Regions from separate parts of the Streptomyces sp. NPDC017890 genome, predicted to be linked through region 1. Evidence: riboswitches for the same ligand, from Rfam matches in the RefSeq annotation. Region 1 holds a riboswitch; each other region holds the start of a gene.

Region 1 (6,397 bases):
CCGCCGTCTGCCGAGGCGCACAGGACGATGCGGTCGACGGCCGGTTCCACCGAGCGCAGGTCCACTGCGACCGCGTCGGTCGTGACACCCGCGCCGGCACCGTGCCCACTCTGCTTGCCCAGGTGCTCCACCGCGTCGGACGCGTGGCGTGGCTGGTTGTAGAAGACGAAGTCGCCGTCGTCCCGCACACGTCCGGCCGAGGTGAGCAGCAGCGCGGAGGCGTCGACCTCGGGCACACCCGGTCCGGCGGACCAGACGAGTTCGACGCGCACCGCAGGGGAGTCGACGCCGAGGTTGGCGCCCTTGCTCAGGGAGGTGGCTGTCATGCGCCCAGTCTGCCCAGCCGAGCCCGTCGGTGGGGAGGGGCAGGCGACGGCGACCTCCACCGGGCAACCGGCGTCCGGCCGACGGGTGTGACCTCGTCCCTCCGGTACCAACTCCGCGTCCCACGCGTGGGTTTCCGTTTGGTTACCCATGTCGAGGGGCTGTTCGCTTGACACATGACGCATCCCCCCAGTGTTCCGCTGCCTCACAGTGCCACGAGGTGACCCCACGCCACACAAACGTCGTCGGCGACCTGGCTCTACTGATCGTCGACTTCGCCATCGCCGGCACCGCCGCCCACAGCGGCCAGGTCCACATCGGGGATACCGCGACAGACATGGCTCGCCGTGGGCCGGACGGATACTGGCGTTACGTGATCGACAACCCGTTCGGGGTGGCGAGCCCTCCTGAACAGGCAGCGTTCCCCGGCTCACGCTGAGCCACCCCGTTGCACTACGCCGGGTGGCTCAGCGTGAGGCCGGTGCCGACGGACCTCAGTCGGCCAGCGGCAAGTACACCCGGTTCCCGCTGGCCGCGAACTCCTTCGACTTCTGGGCCATGCCCTCCTCGATCTCGGTCTTGCTGCCTCCGTGCTCACGCCGGATGTCCTGCGAGATCTTCATCGAACAGAACTTCGGCCCGCACATGGAGCAGAAGTGAGCCGTCTTGGCGGGCTCGGCCGGCAGTGTCTCGTCGTGGAACTCTCGTGCCGTGTCCGGGTCGAGAGCCAGATTGAACTGGTCCTCCCACCGGAACTCGAAGCGGGCGTCGGACAGCGCGTCGTCCCATTCCTGCGCACCTGGATGTCCCTTGGCGAGGTCGGCGGCATGGGCGGCGATCTTGTAGGTGATGACGCCGGTCTTGACGTCGTCACGGTTGGGCAGGCCCAGGTGCTCCTTGGGCGTGACGTAGCAGAGCATGGCCGTGCCCCACCAGGCGATCATCGCGGCACCGATGCCGGAGGTGATGTGGTCGTACGCCGGCGCGACGTCCGTCGTCAGGGGGCCGAGCGTATAGAACGGAGCTTCATCGCAGATCTCCTGCTGAAGGTCGATGTTCTCCTTGATCTTGTGCATCGGGACATGGCCCGGGCCTTCGATCATGGTCTGAACGTTCAAACGCTTCGCGATCCGGTTGAGTTCCCCGAGCGTGCGCAACTCCGCGAACTGCGCCTCGTCGTTGGCGTCCGCGATCGAACCCGGCCGCAGGCCGTCGCCGAGAGAGTAGGTGACGTCGTAGGCGGCGAGGATCTCGCACAGCTCCTCGAAGTTCTCGTACAGGAACGACTCCCTGTGGTGCGCCAGGCACCACGCCGCCATGATCGAGCCGCCGCGCGAGACGATGCCGGTCTTGCGGTTCGCGGTGAGCGGCACATACGCCAGACGCACCCCCGCGTGGACCGTCATGTAGTCCACACCCTGCTCGGCCTGTTCGATGACCGTGTCCTTGTAGATCTCCCAGGTCAGCTCCTCGGCCCGGCCGTCGACCTTCTCCAGCGCCTGGTAGAGCGGCACCGTCCCGATGGGGACGGGGGAGTTGCGCAGCACCCACTCACGAGTGGTGTGGATGTTGCGGCCGGTGGACAGGTCCATGACCGTGTCGGCGCCCCACCGGGTCGCCCAGGTCATCTTCTCGACCTCCTCTTCGATGGAGGACGTCACAGCCGAGTTGCCGATGTTGGCGTTGACCTTCACCAGGAACTTCTTGCCGATGATCATCGGTTCGATCTCCGGGTGGTTGACGTTGGCCGGGAGTACGGCACGGCCCGCCGCGATCTCCTCACGCACCACTTCCGGCGAGACGTTCTCCCGTACGGCGACGTACTCCATCTCCGGCGTGATCTCGCCCCGCCGTGCGTACGCGAGCTGCGTGACCGCGTTGCCGTCCCTTCCCCGGCGCGGCTGACGCGGCCGTCCGGGGAAGACGGCGTCGAGATTACGCAGACCGCCGCGCGGGGAGGTGTGCTTGATTCCGTCGTCCTCGGGACGGACGGGACGGCCCGCGTACTCCTCGGTGTCGCCGCGGGCGATGATCCAGTTCTCCCGCAGCGGCTGCAGACCCCTGCGGACGTCGGTGTCGACGAGTGGATCGGTGTACGGGCCCGAAGTGTCGTAGAGGGTGACCGACTGCCCGTTGGTGAGATGCACCTGACGAACCGGCACCCGCAGGTCGGGGCGCGAGCCCTCGACGTACGCCTTGTGCCAGCCGATGGACTTCCCGGCCTCCGTGGATTCCTCCTGGGCGGGGTTCTGTGTGGAGGCAGGCGTGCGTGCGTCCTTGATGGTCATGAGACCTACTCCCTACGCCGGCATTACCCGGTAACAGGTTCGGCGGTCGACGCAGCGGCTTCCGTCTGCCGACGCTTCGTGGGAAACATCACTCGGTTTCGGTGACGTTTCCCGTGAAACATCGCTGGGACGGAGGTCAGCGCCCTCTCAGCCCGGTGCTCCGAGCTCCCGCGTGTACAAAGGTGCCTCCACGCTAGCGTCAATTCGGGCGCGGTGAACAGAGGGCCCCCCTCGTTCTTGCGATGATCGGCCGGTGACCACACCGCAGCAGCCCCCGTTTCCGCCGCACGAGCCCCGCCGCGGTCCGAGTGCCGAGGACAGCAACGTCCGCCCTGAAGCCGGGTACACCCCCGCAGGCCCTCACGGCGCGGACGGTGGCAGACATGACGCGGGCGGCGGGCACGGTGCCGGTGACGGCCACGGTGGTTTCGGTGGGCACGGGGGAGGCCATGGTGCGGGCGGCGGCCACGGTGCCGGTGACGGCCACGGGCACTCGCACGCCCACAGTCACGGACCGGCGACGCCCGTCTCCCGGCATCTGAGGAAGGTCATCGCCGCCGTCCTCATCCCGTTCGCCGCGGCGGTACTGGTCGGGCTCGCGGTGTTGTGGCCGGGCGGCGCACCGCCGCACGAGCGCACCGGGGTGGGCTTCGACCGGCAGACGCAGCAGGGCACCGTCACCAAGGTGGTCGAGCTGAGCTGCCAGTCCGTCAACGCATCGGGTGTCCCCCCGACCGGCGACACCTCTACCGCCGAGGGCTCCTCCGCGGTGCAGCAGGCGAACGGCGACTGCAAGCGGGCGACGATCCGCGTCGACAGCGGCGATGACAAGGGCCGCACGTTCACCGAGATCGTGCAGCCGGACCAGTCGCGCCAGTTGCACGAGGGCCAGAAGGTAGTGGTCGCCTACGAGCCCTCCGCGCCGGAGGACCTGCAGTACTCGGTGACCGACATCAACCGAACGGTCCCGCTGGCCCTGCTCGCCGGTATCTTCGCGCTCGCCGTCGTGGTCGTCGGACGGCTGCGCGGCCTCATGGCCCTGGTCTCGCTGGCCATCAGCTTCCTGCTGCTCAACTTCTTCATCCTGCCCGCGATCCTGCAAGGCTCGAACCCGCTCGTCGTGGCGGTCGTCGGGTCCAGCGCCATCATGCTGATCGCGCTGTACCTGTGCCACGGCCTGTCGGCCCGTACGTCCGTGGCGGTTCTCGGCACCCTGATCTCGTTGCTGCTGATCGGTCTTCTCGGGTCGTTGTTCATCGGCTGGGCCGCACTCACCGGGAACACGGACGACAACACCGGCCTCATCCACGGCCTGTACCCGACGATCGACATGAGCGGCCTGCTGCTCGCCGGGGTCATCATCGGTTCGCTCGGTGTCCTCGACGACGTGACGGTCACCCAGACCTCGGCGGTCTGGGAACTTCACGAGGCCAACCCGACGATGGGTTGGCGCGGGCTGTACCGCGCGGGCATCCGTATCGGCCGCGACCACATCGCCTCGGTCGTCAACACGCTCGTCCTCGCCTACGCCGGCGCCGCGCTGCCACTGCTGCTGCTGTTCTCGATCGCGCAGAGCGGCGTGGGAACGGTCGCCAACAGCGAGTTGGTCGCGGAGGAGATCGTGCGCACGCTGGTCGGTTCGATCGGCCTGGTGGCGTCTGTTCCGGTCACCACGGCACTCGCGGCACTCGTCGTGTCGGCCGACCGGCCTGGCGACCGACCGGTGTCACAGGCCGCCGTGGTGACGCCGGGGGCCGGTGCGACGGCTCCCGTACGCGGGCGGGGCCGGCGGCGTAAGCGCTGAACGCATCGGCAGCCGGCCCGGCGAAGCGTTACGCCAACGCTGCAGGGCTGCCGTAACGGTTCAGCCCGCGCTCTGTTCCTCCGCCAGGATGCGGTCCAGCGCCTCGTCGAGGTGGGTGTCGAAGTCGGCGAGCGCGCCCTCCTGCCCCAGCGGCACCAGCTTGTCGGTCCGGTCGAGAAAGGCCACCAAGGGCGCCGCGGACGAACGGAACAGCGCCTGGTCACTGCCTACCTGAAGGCGGATCAGCACTTCCGCCAGCGGCTCGGGATCGACCGGCGCGATACGCACGTCTCCGTCACCACACGGCCGCCCCACTCCGTCGACCAGCAACTCCCTGCCGAAGGCCCAGGTCACCGGCGCGTCCCCGGGCAGGTGGAAGGTCAGACGCACGGCATAGGGATCACAGGTCTCGTAGCGCAGCTCCACGGGAATGCGGAAAGAGAGCTCCTCGGACACGAGAAAGCTCATCATGACCTCTGCCTGTACGGACTCGCCCATCGCCTACCCCGTCATTCGCCGTCGACTGTCCGGGAATCAAACCTCTAACACTGGTGGCATCTTGCTTAACGTACACACCAGATCACAAGGAGTGAGTTTTCAGATACTGATAGAGATCGCGAGTAACCCCAGAAGCCGTCCCACCTCGGTCTGCAGTCGGTCCGCCGCGGGCAGCAGCCGGTCCGCCTGTTGGAGTGGCAGGGAGATGGCCATCGTCACCGCCGTGGTGCCGACAGTGATCGGAATCGCCGCGCAGACCGTCCCCAGGGCGTACTCCTGGCGCTCGGTCACCGGCGTCATCCGCGGCATGCGTTCCAGGCGTTTCAGCAGGCTGTGGCCATCACGCACCGTGTACGGCGTGACCGGCTGCACCGGGTAGCGGTCCAGGTGGTCGCGGCGGGCATCCTCGTCCAGCTGCGACAACAGGCACTGTCCGATGGCGTGCGCGTGCCCGGTCTCACGGAAGTCCGCCCACTCCTCGACCGCCGGAATGCCCGGCGTGTCCGAGACGCACATGACCTCGATCTCGCCGTCGCGGTACGTGGCGTAGTACACGGGAGCACCGACCGTGTCGCGTACGTGCGCCAGCGCGTCGGCCACCGTGCTGCGACGTTTCTGCTCGGCTCCGCTGCTGCTCAGCCGCTCGGCGGCCTCGCCGAGGAAGAACAGGCCCTTCTCACGGCGCAGATATCCCTCGTGCACCAGAGTGCGCAGGAGGTGGTACGCCGTGGGCAGCGCCAGCCGCGCCTCACGGGCCAGTTGCTTGGCAGGGGACCCGTACTCGTGTTCGGCGACGCACTCCAGGAGACGCATCGCCCGCTGCACGGATCCGATGAGGGTCGCGGACGGAGGGACCGCGGAGGCATTCGTGGGGGGTGTGCGAGGCGTCGAACGGGGCTGTACTGGCAGTGCGTGCACTGCGTGCGGTGGGACAACTGCGGTGTCAGCCGTGGCCAAGGGGCACTCCCGGAACGCGAGGGGGCAGCCCGTGCGGGGAACACGGGTGGGCGTACGCCCCTCGCGGGGTCGCCCCCGCGAGGATTTCCGGACTCTATTCGCCGGTCACCACTCGCCGACGGCCCGTCCGGGAAACTTCCCTCGCGCGAGGGAACCGGTGATTCCTGTTACCGCCACCGGTGCCCCGCGGCTCTCACCAGTCGCTACGCGACGACGAACTCGACATGAACTTGCGTACGACGTAGATCAGTCCGCCGACGAGGGCGACGAAGACCAGCAGCTTGAACAGCAGTCCGATCACGAAACCGACCACGCTGGCGATCAGCCCGCCGAACACGACCAGGGCGATGACCGGCACCGCGACCCACTTAACCCACCACGGCAGTCCCGTGAAGATCTCTCGCATCGCCCTCGTCCTTACCTTTCCGCCCGTCGAGTGCCGGGTCCTTCGACGGCCCGGGCCCCTCGGGGAGTCCTCTGAAGTCCTGCAGTCGATGCTAGGGCCGCGAGGGCCCCGGCAGGGCCC
Region 2 (6,397 bases), on a different contig from region 1:
CCGAGCAGCCACAGCGCGACGCCCCCGAACGCGATGTAGAGGACCGTCCAGCCCATGTACGCCCCTCTCCCAGTGGCCGTTACGCAGTGTGTCGTAAGTACGTGCGACCGGTCTAGGCCCGCGGTGGGTGGTGCAGGCCCAGGTTCTCGTAGATTTCCAGGGTCGCCGTGGAGTTGTTCAGCGTGATGAAGTGCAGTCCGGGCACACCCTCGGCCAGCAGCCGCGCGCAGAACTCCGTGGCGAACTCGATGCCAATGGAGCGTACAGCGGTCGGATCGTCCTGTGCTCCGAGGATCCGCTCTTTCAGCTCGGCCGGGAACGAGGCGTTGCTGAGCTTCGGCAACCTCTCCAGCATCTTCACACTGGTCACCGGCATGACCTCGGGAATGACCGGGGTCTCGCAGCCGGCCGCGGCGACCCGGTCGCGCAGGCGCAGGTAGGACTCGGGCTGGAAGAACATCTGCGTGATCGCGTAGTCGGCGCCGGCCCGGCACTTGTCGACGAAGTGCGTCACGTCCGAGTCCCAGTCGGCGGAGCGCGGGTGCATCTCGGGGAAGGCCGCGACGCCGACACAGAAGTCGCCCGACTCCTTGATGAGCCGGACCAGTTCGGCGGCGTACGTCAGGCCCTGCGGGTGCGGGACCCAGTCGGCCGTGGGGTCGCCGGGCGGGTCGCCGCGCACGGCCAGCATGTTGCGGATGCCCGCGTCGGCGTACTGGCCGATGATGTTGCGCAGCTCGGCCACGGAGTGGTCGACGGCGGTGAGGTGGGCCACGGGGGTCAGCGTCGTGTCGGCGACGATCTGCTGGGTCTCCTTGACCGTCCCCGCGCGCGTGGAACCGCCGGCGCCGTAGGTCACGGAGACGAAGTCGGGCGCGACCGCCTCCACCCGCCGCAGAGCGCTCCACAGGTTCTTCTCGCCCTTGGCCGTCTTCGGCGCGGAGAACTCGAACGAGTACGTCGTCTTGCCGGACGCGAGCATGTCGCGCACGGTGCGTGCGCGATCAGTCCTGGTGGATGCGGTTCCGAGGGCCATACGGGCAGGTTAGCCAGGCGGGCGGCGGTCACCCAACCGGATGCGGGACATTTGTCCGCATTGTCGAGTTGTTGTCCACCCCTTGGACACACTCCTCCGACACATGCCTCCGGCACCCGCCAGTACCCGCCGGGGACGGGCCCCGGCCCTACGCCTGCCGCAGCCGCTTCGCGAACTCGGCGGCCGCCGCGCCCGGGTCGTCCGCCGCGGTGATCGCGCGGACGACGACGACGCGCCGGGCGCCCGCCGCCAGCACCTCGTCGAGGTTGCCGAGGTCGATGCCGCCGATGGCGAACCACGGGCGGTCGGTGCCCAGGGACGCCGTGTGGCGGACCAGGCCGAGTCCGGGTGCGTGGCGGCCTGGCTTGGTGGGGGTCGGCCAGCACGGGCCGGTGCAGAAGTAGTCCACGCCGTCCTGGACGGCGGCCGCTGCGGCCTCGGACTCGGCGTGCGTGGAGCGGCCGACGAGGACGTCGTCGCCGAGGATCGCCCGGGCGGCGGGCACCGGCAGGTCGCCCTGCCCGAGGTGCAGCACGTCGGCGCGGGCCGCGTGGGCGACATCCGCCCGGTCGTTCACCGCGAGGAGCTTGCCGTGGCGGGCGCAGGCGTCGGCGAAGACCTCGAGGTGCTCCAGCTCCTCCCCCGCCTCCATGCCCTTGTCCCGCAGCTGCACGATGTCGACGCCACCGGCCAGCACCGCGTCCAGGAACTCGGGCAGGTCGCCCTGGTCGCGGCGGGCGTCCGTGCACAGGTAGAGCCGGGCGTCGGCGAGCCGGGCGCGGGCGGTGGCGTCGGTGTCGGGCATACGGGTCCCCCAGGTTCGGTGGCGTGGGCCCGCGTGGGCCGCACGGCTGTTGCTCACGGGCCGCGGTGGCGCCGCGGCCCGTGCGTTGAACGGTGTGTGTCAGGTCAGACGGCGAGCGCCTGGGCGCGGCGCTTCACCTCCGTGCCGCGGTTCTCGCTCAGCGCCTGCGCGGGGGTGCCGGGCAGGGTCTCGTCGGGCGTGAAGAGCCACTCCAGCATCTCCTCGGCCGTGAAGCCGTCGTCCCGCAGCAGCGTCAGGGTCCCGACCAGGCCCTTGACGACCTTGTCCTCGTCGATGAAGGCCGCGGGAATGTGCAGCGCGCGGTTCTCACCGCGGCGTACGGCGATGAGCTGGCCTTCCTTGATCAGCTGGCGTACGCGGGTCACCTCGACGCCGAGCATCTCGGCGATGTCGGGGACGGTGAGCCAGGCAGGCACGAGAGCATCGATCTTTGCGTCAATCTCGGTCACGGCTCAAGCCTGCCATCTGGCACTGACAGTCGGAAGCCGGACCCGTCCGACCCGGGCCGGCGAACCGGACCGGAGAGCGCGCAACGGCCGGCGGGCCGGGCCGGTCGGAGTGCGGAAAACGGGTGAACGTGGGCGGACTACGCGGCCGCCGCCTTCAGCGGCCTGGCCGGATCGGCCAGCAGCCGCGGGTCCATCGTCGCGCCCGCCTGGATCAGGCGTCTGCCCTGGGCCAGGTCCCGGGGGCGGCCCACCGCCAGCAGGGCGACCAGGCGGTCCTCGCGCAGCCAGCAGACCGTCCAGGCGGGTCCCGAGGGGTCGCCGCGCCACAGAGTGGTGTCGGCGTCCGTGTGGTGACCGGCGTACTGGACGAAGCGGCCGAACTGCTCGGACCAGAAGTACGGCACCGGATCGTAGGCCGCCGGGGCCTCGCCGGTGGTGGCGCCGATGACGTTCTCGGCGACCGTGCGCGGGCCCTGGAGGGCGTTGTCCCAGTGGTGCACGAGCAGCCGCTCGCCGTAGCGGCCGGAGGGGAAGGAGGCGCAGTCGCCGACCGCGTAGACGTCCGGCATCGAGGTGCGCAGGCGGTCGTCGGCCAGAACCTCCCCGTGCGCGCCGAGGTCGACCCCGGAGCCGGCGAGCCACGTGGTGGCGGGCCGGGCGCCGATGCCTACGACGACCGCGCCGGCGGGCAGCCGCGAGCCGTCGTCGAGCACCACGTGGCCGGGCTCCCCCGGGCCGCCGGGCTCGACGCGTTCCACGCGCGCGTGCGTGCGCAGTACGGCGCCGGCGTCGGCGTACCAGGCCGCCATCGGCGCGGCGACCTCGTCGGGCAGCGCGTCGGCGAGGGGCCGTCCCGCGGCTTCCACGACGGTCACCGCGCAGCCCGCCTCGCGCGCGGCGGTGGCGAACTCGGCACCGATCCAGCCCGCGCCGACGACCACGATGTCGTGCTGCCGGGCGAGCACCGGGCGCAGCCGTTCGGCGTCGTCCAGGGTGCGCAGCAGGTGCACGCCGGGCACCCCCTCCGAGCCGGGCAGCCGGATCGGTTCGGCGCCGGTCGCGAGGACGAGGACGTCGTACGGCACGGGCCCCGCGGAGGTGTCGAGTACGTGCGCGCCTTGGCGGACGCCCAGGGCCTCGCAGCCGAGCCGCAGGGTGATGCCGAGGGCCTCGAAGTCGACGTCGAAGGCGGAGCCCTCGGCCGTGCCGAGCAGGACGGCCTTGGACAGCGGGGGGCGGTCGTACGGCTGGTGCGGCTCCGCGCCGATCAGTGTCACGGTGCCGGTGAAGCCCTGCTCCCGCAGGGCGACGGCGGTCTGCACCCCCGCCATGCCCGCGCCCACGACGACCACGCGGCGCTCCGCGTCCGCTTCCCGTTCCCGGGCCCGCTCCTGCGTCTGCTCGCTCACCTGATCACCATAGACACCTGGCGATCCGCCGGTCAGTGCCCGTGCGCGGTGACCTGCTCCACAACGCTGGTCCCGCTGCCCCGCTGCGACTCCCACTCCCAGGTCTCCTCCAGGCGCACGCGCCCGTCCGGCAGCTCGACGACGGTCGACACGCAGTGTCCCGACGACGTGGCGCCGTCGGTCTTGAGCTGCACGTAGCGGAAGTCGAGACGGTCGCCCTCCCGGCTGCCCACCAGGCGGCCGCGGACGACGTCGCCGCCCGCGTACTCGGCCCATACGGCGCCGTCCTGCTCGTGATAGGTGAACCGGGTGCGCGTGCCCACCTGGCCGGGCGCCTGGTCGGTGACAGGGGCGAGAACGAGACCGTCGAGTGAACGCGCCACGGGTGGAGGCTCCCTTACGAGTGCGATGGGCTGCGGGCTAGGGTGGCCAACGTAAAGCACTCGCGGGAGCCCGGACGCACCGGGCTGAGAGGGAGGCTGGCGGCCTCCGACCGTACGAACCTGATCCGGGTCATGCCGGCGAAGGGAGGGGCTGGACGCCCATGTCGTCACCACCGACTTCCGCTTCCGCTGCCAGATCGGCCGCACCGGCCGCGACGGCCTCGCCACCGTCGCGTACGCCGGACGTCCTCGTCGTCGGCGGTGGGATCATCGGCCTGGTCACGGCCTGGCGGGCCGCGCAGCGCGGGCTCGTCACGGCCCTCGTCGACCCCGAACCGGGCGGCGGGGCGGCCCAGGTGGCGGCCGGGATGCTGGCCGCCGTCACGGAACTGCACTACGGCGAGCAGACGCTGCTCGCCCTGAACCTCGCCTCCGCCCGCCGCTACCCGGAGTTCGCCGCCGAGCTGACCGACCTCACCGGCCACGACCTCGGTTACCGCAGGTGCGGCACCCTCGCCGTCGCACTGGACGCCGACGACCGTGCCCACCTGCGGGAACTGCACGCGCTCCAGCAGCGCTCGGGCCTGGAGTCCGAATGGCTGTCGGGGCGCGAGTGCCGACGCCTGGAGCCGATGCTCGCGCCGGGTGTGCGCGGCGGGCTGCGGGTGGACGGCGACCATCAGATCGACCCCCGATGCCTCGCCGGGGCACTCGTGGCCGCCTGCGAACGCACGGGCGTCGTCTTCCACCGGGTGTGGGCCGACCGGCTCACCGTCGGGGGCGGCGGCGAGCGGGTCACGGGGATCGTCACGGCCGACGGCACGGCCCTGGAGGCCGGGCAGGTGGTCCTGGCCGGCGGCAGCCTGAGCGGACGGCTGACGGGCGTGCCGGAGGCCCTGCTGCCGCCGGTGCGGCCCGTGAAGGGGCAGGTGCTGCGGCTGGCGATGCCGCGGACGCACGGGCCGCTGCTGAGCCGGACGGTGCGTGCCGTGGTCCGCGGCAACCCGCTCTACCTGGTGCCCCGGGAGAGCGGCGAGCTGGTCGTCGGCGCCACCAGCGAGGAACTGGGCTGGGACACGACGGTCACCGCGGGCGGCGTCTACGAGCTGCTGCGCGACGCCCACGAGCTGGTCCCCGGCATCACCGAGCTGCCCCTGACGGAGACCCGGGCGGGTCTGCGCCCCTGCTCCCCGGACAACGCCCCGCTGCTCGGCCCGACCGGGCTGGACGGCCTGCTGCTGGCCACCGGGCACTACCGCAACGGCGTCCTGCTCACCCCGGTCACCGGCGACGTCATGGCGGACGCCCTGACCACCGGGGAACTGCCGGCCGAGGCCCGCCCCTTCACCCCGCGGCGCTTCGACGCCGCCCCCGCACTCTCGGAGCAGCCCGCATGAACATCTCCGTCAACGGCGAGCCCCGCGAGGTGGCTCCCGGTACGGCCCTGGACGCCCTGGTGGGTGCGCTCACCGCGGCGCCGTCCGGAGTGGCCGCCGCCCTCAACGAAACCGTCGTCCCGCGCGCGCGGTGGTCCGTCACCGCGCTGGCCGACGGCGACCGCGTCGAAGTCCTCACCGCCGTCCAAGGAGGCTGACCATGGCCGACGATCCCTTTGTCCTCGGCGGTACGGCGTACGGGTCCCGCCTGATCATGGGTACCGGCGGGGCGCCCAGCCTCGACGTGCTGGAGCGCGCGCTGGTGGCGTCCGGGACGGAGCTGACGACCGTCGCGATGCGGCGCGTGAACGCCTCCGTACACGGGTCCGTGCTGTCGGTGCTGGAGAAGCTCGGCATCCGGGTGCTGCCGAACACGGCCGGCTGCTTCACCGCCGGGGAGGCCGTCCTCACCGCGCGACTCGCGCGCGAGGCCCTCGGCACCGACCTGGTCAAGCTGGAGGTCATCGCCGACGAGCGCACCCTGCTGCCGGACCCGATCGAGCTGCTGGACGCGGCGGAGACACTGGTCGACGACGGGTTCACGGTGCTGCCGTACACGAACGACGACCCGGTCCTCGCGCGGAAGCTGGAGGACGTCGGGTGCTCGGCGATCATGCCGCTCGGCTCGCCGATCGGGTCGGGGCTCGGCATCCGCAACCCGCACAACTTCGAGCTGATCGTGGAGCACGCGCGCGTGCCGGTGATTCTGGACGCGGGGGCCGGTACGGCGTCGGACGTGGCGCTGGCGATGGAACTGGGCTGTGCGGGTGTGATGCTCGCCTCGGCGGTGACGCGGGCGCAGGAGCCGGTCCTCATGGCGGAGGGGATGCGGTTCGCCGTGGAGGCGGGGAGGCTGGC
Region 3 (6,397 bases), on a different contig from region 1:
TCGTCCAGCGCGATCAGGAACCCGAAGCCGACCGTCACGGCGGACACCCCGAGCGGCAGCATCAGCAGCGCGTCGAAGCCGCGTACGAAGCGGCCCGCGTCGCGGCGGGTGAGCGCGGTGGCGGCCAGCGCGCCGATCACCACGGCGATGGCGGTGGCGGCGACTGCGTACTGGAGGGAGTTGCCGATCGCCTCGATGGGCGGGACGAGGAAGGTGCCGCCGTCCTCCCGGGTCAGCGCCCGGTAGTAGCCGAAGCCGGGCGCGCCCAGCGACCGCTGGACGAGCACGGCGAGCGGCAGCACCAGCAGCACGGCGACGGTGATCAGAACCCCGGCCAGCAGCGCCCACTGCCCGGTCCCGCGCGGCCGGCGCGCGGTCGTGGCCGCGTCGACCAGGCGCAGGGCCGTCTCCCGCCGCCGTACCGACCAGGCGTGCACGGCGAGGATGGCGGCCACCGCGGCGAACTGGATCAGCGTCAGCACGGCGGCCGTGGACAGGTCGAAGATCTGGGAGGTCTGCCGGTAGATCTCCACCTCCAGGGTGGAGAAGGCGGGCCCACCGAGGATCTGGACCACGCCGAAGGAGGTGAAGGTGAACAGGAACACCATCAGCGCGGCGGCGGCCACGGCCGGCGCGAGCGCGGGCAGTGTCACCTGCCGCCAGGCCCTCAGCCGCGAGGCGCCGAGCATCCGCGCCGCCTCCTCCTGCCGCGGGTCGAGCTGCGACCAGAGGCCGCCGACGGTGCGTACGACGACGGCGTAGTTGAAGAAGACGTGCGCGAGGAGGATCGCCCACACGGTGGTGTCCAGCCGTACGCCCCACAGCCCGTCGAGCAGCCCGCCCCGCCCCACCAGTGCCAGGAACGCCGTACCGACGACGACCGTCGGCAACACGAACGGCACGGTCACCACCGCCCGCAGCACCTGCTTGCCGGGGAAGTCGAGGCGGGCGAAGACATAGGCGCCCGGCAGGGCGATCAGCAGGGTGAGCGCGGTGGAGGCCAGCGCCTGCCAGGTGGTGAACCACAGCACGTGCCGCACGTCGGACTGCGCGAGCACCTCCCCGATCCGCCCGAACCGCCAGGTGCCGTCGATCTCCAGTCCGCGCGCGACGATCGCGGCGACGGGGTAGGCGAAGAACACCGCGAAGAACGCCACGGGCACGGCCATCAGGGCCGGCCGCGCCACGTTCCCCGTGCGGCGCCGGCGCCCGGCTACTTCAGTACGAGTGAGGTCCACGACTTGACCCACTGGTCGCGGTTGTCGGCGATCTTCGCCGGGTCCATGGTCCGCGGGTCCTCGGCCTGCGGCCCGTACTTCCGGAACGCCTCGGGAATCTCCGCTCCCTCCCGCACCGGGTACACGAACATGTTCAGCGGCATGTCGTCCTGGAACTCCTTGCCGAGCAGGAAGTCGAGGAGTGCCTTGCCGCCCTCGGGGTTCCCGGCGTTGCTCAGCAGACCCGCGTACTCGACCTGGCGGAAGCAGGTGCCGGTGGCGACACCCGTCGGCGCGGTGGCCGGCTGCGGGTCGGCGTAGATGACCTCGGCGGGCGGGGACGAGGCGTAGGAGACGACGAGCGGGCGGTCGCCCTTGGCCTTCTTGCCGCCGGACGAGCCGGAGAACTCCTCGTTGTACGCCTGCTCCCAGCTGTCGACGACCTTGACGCCGTTCGCCTTCAGCTTCTTCCAGTAGTCCTCCCAGCCCTGGTCGCCGTACTCGGCGGCGGTGCCGAGCAGGAAGCCGAGGCCGGGCGAGGAACTGCCCGCGTTCTCGGTGACGAGCAGGTTCCTGTACTCGGGCTTGACCAGGTCGTCGAAGGAGTCCGGCGGGGTCAGCTTGTGCTCGCTGAAGTAGGCCTTGTCGTAGTTGACGCAGACGTCGCCGGTGGTGACGGGAGTGACCCGGTGCTTGTCCTGGTCGGTCCGGTACTCGGGGAGGACCAGGTCGGATCCCTTCGCCTCGTACGGCTGGAACAGCCCGTTGTCGAGCGCGCGGGACAGCAGCGTGTTGTCCACGCCGAAGAAGACGTCGCCCTGCGGGTTGTCCTTGGTGAGGACGGCCTTGTTGACGGCCTGCCCGGCGTCGCCGTCCTCCAGGACCCGGACCTTGTAGCCGGAGCTCTTCTCGAAGGCGGCGATGACGTCCTTCGACACGGCCCACGAGTTGTGGCTGACCAGGGTCACGGTCTTGGAGTCGCCGGCGCCCCGGCCGTCGTCGCCGGACGATCCGCAGGCGGCCAGGCCGCCGACCATGCCGAGCCCGAGGGCCAGGACGGTGGCCTTCTTGGTGATGCTCACTGAATTCCTCCTGGGTGACCAGGAGAAGACGCGGCCCCGCCCGAAACCCCTGGCGAGGGTCCCGGGCAGGGCGCAACAGCTCGAGTGGTGACCGATCTCCCTACCCAGAATGACCTGGGCCAGGTTCGGAGGGTCTGCGGCCGGTGCCGCACTCTCAGCGCTGTGGCGCTCCCCTGTCGGAATATGAAGATGTACTTCCGTATGAACTTCTGTACGAAGCTGTCGTACGACGATGTACGACGCCGGTCAGGTTACCGCTCGCTCGCGGCGAGCTGACCACACGCCCCGTCGATCTCCTGCCCACGGGTGTCCCGGATCGTCACCGGCACACCGTGCGCCGCGATCGCCTCCACGAACGCCTTCTCGTCCTCGGGCCGCGACGCGGTCCACTTCGAGCCGGGCGTGGGGTTGAGCGGGATGAGGTTGACGTGCACGGGCCTGCCCTTGAGCAGCCGCCCGAGCCGGTCACCGCGCCACGCCTGGTCGTTGATGTCCCGGATCAGCGCGTACTCGATCGACAGCCGGCGCCCGGAGGTGGCCGCGTACTCGAATCCGGCGTCCAGCACCTCACGCACCTTCCAGCGCGTGTTGACGGGGACCAGGGTGTCGCGCAGCTCGTCGTCGGGCGCGTGCAGCGAGATGGCGAGGCGGCACTTGAACCCCTCGCCGGTGAAGCGGTGGATGGCCGGGACGAGGCCGACCGTGGAGACGGTGATGCCGCGCTGGGAGAGGCCCAGTCCGTCGGGCTCCGGGTCGGTGAGGCGGCGGATGGAACCGACGACACGGTTGTAGTTGGCGAGGGGCTCGCCCATGCCCATGAACACGATGTTGCTCAGCCGGGCCGGTCCCCCGGGGACCTCGCCGTCCCGCAGGGCGCGCATTCCGTCCACGATCTGGTGCACGATCTCGGCGGTGGACAGGTTCCGGTCCAGGCCCGCCTGCCCCGTGGCACAGAACGGGCAGTTCATGCCGCAGCCCGCCTGGGAGCTGATGCACATGGTCACCCGGTCCGGGTAGCGCATGAGGACCGACTCGACGAGCGTCCCGTCGAACAGCTTCCACAGCGTCTTGCGCGTGGTGCCCTGGTCGGTCGACAGATGCCGTACGACGGTCATCAGCTCGGGCAGCAGGGCCTCCTGGAGTCCCTGGCGCGAGCCGGCCGGGATGTCGGTCCACTGCTCGGGGGCGTGCGCGTACCGCGCGAAGTAGTGCTGCGAGAGCTGCTTGGCGCGGAACGGCTTCTCGCCGATCGCGGCGACGGCCTCCTTGCGCTCGGCGGGCGTGAGGTCGGCGAGGTGCCGCGGCGGCCGCTTCGCTCCGCGGGGTGCAGCGAAGGTGAGCTCACCTGGGACGGGACGGGCCACGGTCGGACAACTCCTCATGACGGACGGCGGGCCTGTGGCAACATCCCCGCGTCGGCGGGGAGGACGGCAGAGCCATGCCGAAGCCAGGAGACCTCACTGGATCGTCCCCGCATCGGCGGGAACACACGGAAGGGCCCGCAGCCAGACGCCGCGGGCCCTTCCAGGCTACCTGATGACTGTCAACCCGAACCGACGAAGATCACCAGCAGCAACCACACCACCGGCGCGGTCGGCAGCAGCGAGTCCAGGCGGTCCATGATGCCCCCGTGGCCCGGCAGCAGCGTGCCCATGTCCTTGATGCCGAGGTCCCGCTTGATCATGGACTCGCCGAGGTCGCCCAGCGTGGCGCTGACGGCGACCGCGAGGCCGAGCAGCAGACCCTGCCACCAGGTGCCGTCGTCGATCACGAACTGCATGCACAGCGCACCGGCCGCCATCGCGAACGCCACCGCTCCGAGCAGGCCCTCACGGGTCTTGCCGGGGCTGATGCGCGGGGCGAGCTTGGTCCTGCCGAAGCGCCAGCCGACGGCGTAGGCGCCGGTGTCGCTGACGACCGTCAGCACCAGGAAGACCAGGACGCGCCGCGCACCGTCGTCCGCCATGAGCATCATCGCGACGAACGTGGCCAGGAAGGGCACGTAGAACGCCGCGAAGAGGCCCGCCGTGACGTCCTTGAGGTAGCCCTCCGGCGGCTCGGTCATCCGCCACACGAGGATCGCCAGGGCCGTGAGCGCCATGGCGACCCACGCACCCTCCGCGCCCCGCACATACCCGGCGACCACCATCGCCGCGCCGCCGATCGCGAGCGGCACGAGGGGTGCCCTGATGCCCTTGCGCTCCTGGAGCCGCTTGGTCAGCTCCCACAGACCCACCACGACGGCGACCGCGACCACACCGACGAAGACGGCCTTGACGACGAACAGCGAGGCGACGATCACCGCCCCGAGCCCGAGGCCGACCCCTATCGCGGCGCCCAGGTCGCGGCCCGCGCTCTTCTTCTGCGGCTGCGGTTGGGGCCGCGCCGGCTGGGGGGCGTCGGGCATGGGCTCCGGATTCTGCGGCACCTCCGCATACGGCTGCGCCGACGGGTTCTCGCCGCGATACGGATCGTCGCGGAACGGCTCGTCTCGGAACAAGGGGCCGCTCAGCCGAGCGGCCCCTTTTCCGTCATCCTGGTCTCCGCCGTGTTCGGGTACGTCGGGCACGACGGGCATGGGGCGAGTCTGCTGCGCGTAGTGCGCATCGTACGCGGGACCCGCCGGGGCAGCGCCCTGGGCAGGTCCCTGGTCGGACGGCCCCCAGTACCCGGCTTGTGGCGGCGCTCCCCAGGAAGAGTCGTTCATCAGACCTCGAGCAGCTCGGCTTCCTTGTGCTTCAGGAGCTCGTCCACCTGGGCGACGTACTTGGTGGTGGTGTCGTCCAGCTCCTTCTCCGCACGACGGCCCTCGTCCTCGCCGACCTCGCCGTCCTTGACCATCTTGTCGATGGCGTCCTTGGCCTTGCGGCGCACGGAGCGGATCGAGACCTTGGCGTCCTCGCCCTTGCTCTTGGCGACCTTGATGTAGTCGCGGCGGCGCTCCTCGGTCAGCTCGGGGAACACCACCCGGATGATGTTGCCGTCGTTGCTGGGGTTGACGCCCAGGTCGGAGTCGCGGATCGCCTGTTCGATGTTGCGCAGGGCGCTCTTGTCGAAGGGGGTCACCACGGCCATGCGCGGCTCGGGCACGGAGAACGAGGCCAGCTGGTTGATCGGCGTCAGCGCGCCGTAGTAGTCGGCCACGATCTTGTTGAACATCGCCGGGTGCGCACGGCCGGTGCGGATCGCGGCGAAGTCCTCCTTGGCGACCACGACGGCCTTCTCCATCTTCTCCTCGGCCTCGAGGAGGGTCTCTTCGATCACCACTTGCTCCTGCGTGTCTTGAGTAGGCCCGGCGGCGGTTCCCTGTCGGGGCTGCGGCCGGCTGCGTCGCGTTCTTCCTGCACGGTTCCCGACCGGCGGGACATTGTCCATCCCCCGGCCCGGCCCCGTCCCGTCCGTCCCCCGGACAGGTGGCGTCCGCGGACAGGGGGTGGTTCTCCGGTCAGTCCCGGCTGCCTTGGTCACCCACAAGCGTGCCGATCTTCTCACCCTTGACGGCGCGGGCGATATTGCCCTCCTTCAGGAGCTCGAAGACCACGATCGGGAGGCTGTTGTCGCGGCAGAGCGTGACGGCCGTCGCGTCGGCGACCTTCAGGTCCCGGGTGATGACCTCGCCGTAGCCGAGCGCGTCGAACTTCACGGCGTCCGGGTTGGTCTTCGGGTCGGAGTCGTAGACCCCGTCCACGCCGTTCTTGCCCATGAGCAGGGCTTCGGCGTCGATCTCGAGGGCGCGCTGGGCGGCGGTGGTGTCGGTGGAGAAGTAGGGCATGCCCATACCGGCGCCGAAGATGACGACGCGGCCCTTCTCCAGGTGGCGCACGGCACGCAGCGGGATGTACGGCTCGGCGACCTGGCCCATGGTGATGGCGGTCTGCACGCGGCAGTCGACGCCCTCCTTCTCCAGGAAGTCCTGGAGGGCCAGGCAGTTCATCACGGTGCCGAGCATGCCCATGTAGTCGGAGCGGGCGCGGTCCATGCCGCGTACCTGCAGCTCGGCGCCACGGAAGAAGTTGCCGCCGCCGATGACGATGGCGACCTGCGCGCCGTCCCGGACGACGGCCGCGATCTCTCGGGCGATGGCGTGCACCACGTCGG

The links. Region 1 has a riboswitch for thiamine pyrophosphate ahead of thiC (phosphomethylpyrimidine synthase ThiC). Riboswitches for the same ligand answer to the same signal wherever they lie in the genome.
Region 2: linked by a shared signal. The riboswitch ahead of thiO (glycine oxidase ThiO) and the one ahead of thiC (phosphomethylpyrimidine synthase ThiC) in region 1 are both predicted to bind thiamine pyrophosphate.
Region 3: linked by a shared signal. The riboswitch ahead of ACH4F2_RS15045 (thiamine ABC transporter substrate binding subunit) and the one ahead of thiC (phosphomethylpyrimidine synthase ThiC) in region 1 are both predicted to bind thiamine pyrophosphate.

Annotation. Positions count from the first base shown of each region.
Region 1 covers NZ_JBIRHU010000015.1:184,834-191,230, forward strand. The annotation lists gene ACH4F2_RS21170 (VWA domain-containing protein) at 1-326, opposite strand, end outside; gene ACH4F2_RS21175 (hypothetical protein) at 545-763, shown strand; gene thiC (phosphomethylpyrimidine synthase ThiC) at 819-2,612, opposite strand; TPP riboswitch at 2,605-2,794, opposite strand; gene ACH4F2_RS21185 (YibE/F family protein) at 2,866-4,416, shown strand; gene ACH4F2_RS21190 (SsgA family sporulation/cell division regulator) at 4,477-4,914, opposite strand; gene ACH4F2_RS21195 (IclR family transcriptional regulator) at 5,014-5,739, opposite strand; gene ACH4F2_RS21200 (DUF5326 family protein) at 6,065-6,277, opposite strand.
Region 2 covers NZ_JBIRHU010000011.1:226,913-233,309, forward strand. The annotation lists gene ACH4F2_RS17045 (hypothetical protein) at 1-56, opposite strand, end outside; gene metF (methylenetetrahydrofolate reductase [NAD(P)H]) at 113-1,036, opposite strand; gene thiE (thiamine phosphate synthase) at 1,185-1,841, opposite strand; gene ACH4F2_RS17060 (Rv2175c family DNA-binding protein) at 1,946-2,311, opposite strand; gene ACH4F2_RS17065 (NAD(P)/FAD-dependent oxidoreductase) at 2,449-3,720, opposite strand; gene ACH4F2_RS17070 (hypothetical protein) at 3,753-4,103, opposite strand; TPP riboswitch at 4,156-4,267, shown strand; gene thiO (glycine oxidase ThiO) at 4,265-5,500, shown strand; gene thiS (sulfur carrier protein ThiS) at 5,497-5,697, shown strand; gene ACH4F2_RS17085 (thiazole synthase) at 5,700-6,397, shown strand, end outside.
Region 3 covers NZ_JBIRHU010000010.1:64,307-70,703, forward strand. The annotation lists gene ACH4F2_RS15040 (ABC transporter permease) at 1-1,169, opposite strand, end outside; gene ACH4F2_RS15045 (thiamine ABC transporter substrate binding subunit) at 1,214-2,299, opposite strand; TPP riboswitch at 2,379-2,484, opposite strand; gene rlmN (23S rRNA (adenine(2503)-C(2))-methyltransferase RlmN) at 2,551-3,663, opposite strand; gene ACH4F2_RS15055 (phosphatidate cytidylyltransferase) at 3,843-5,006, opposite strand; gene frr (ribosome recycling factor) at 5,006-5,563, opposite strand; gene pyrH (UMP kinase) at 5,745-6,397, opposite strand, start outside.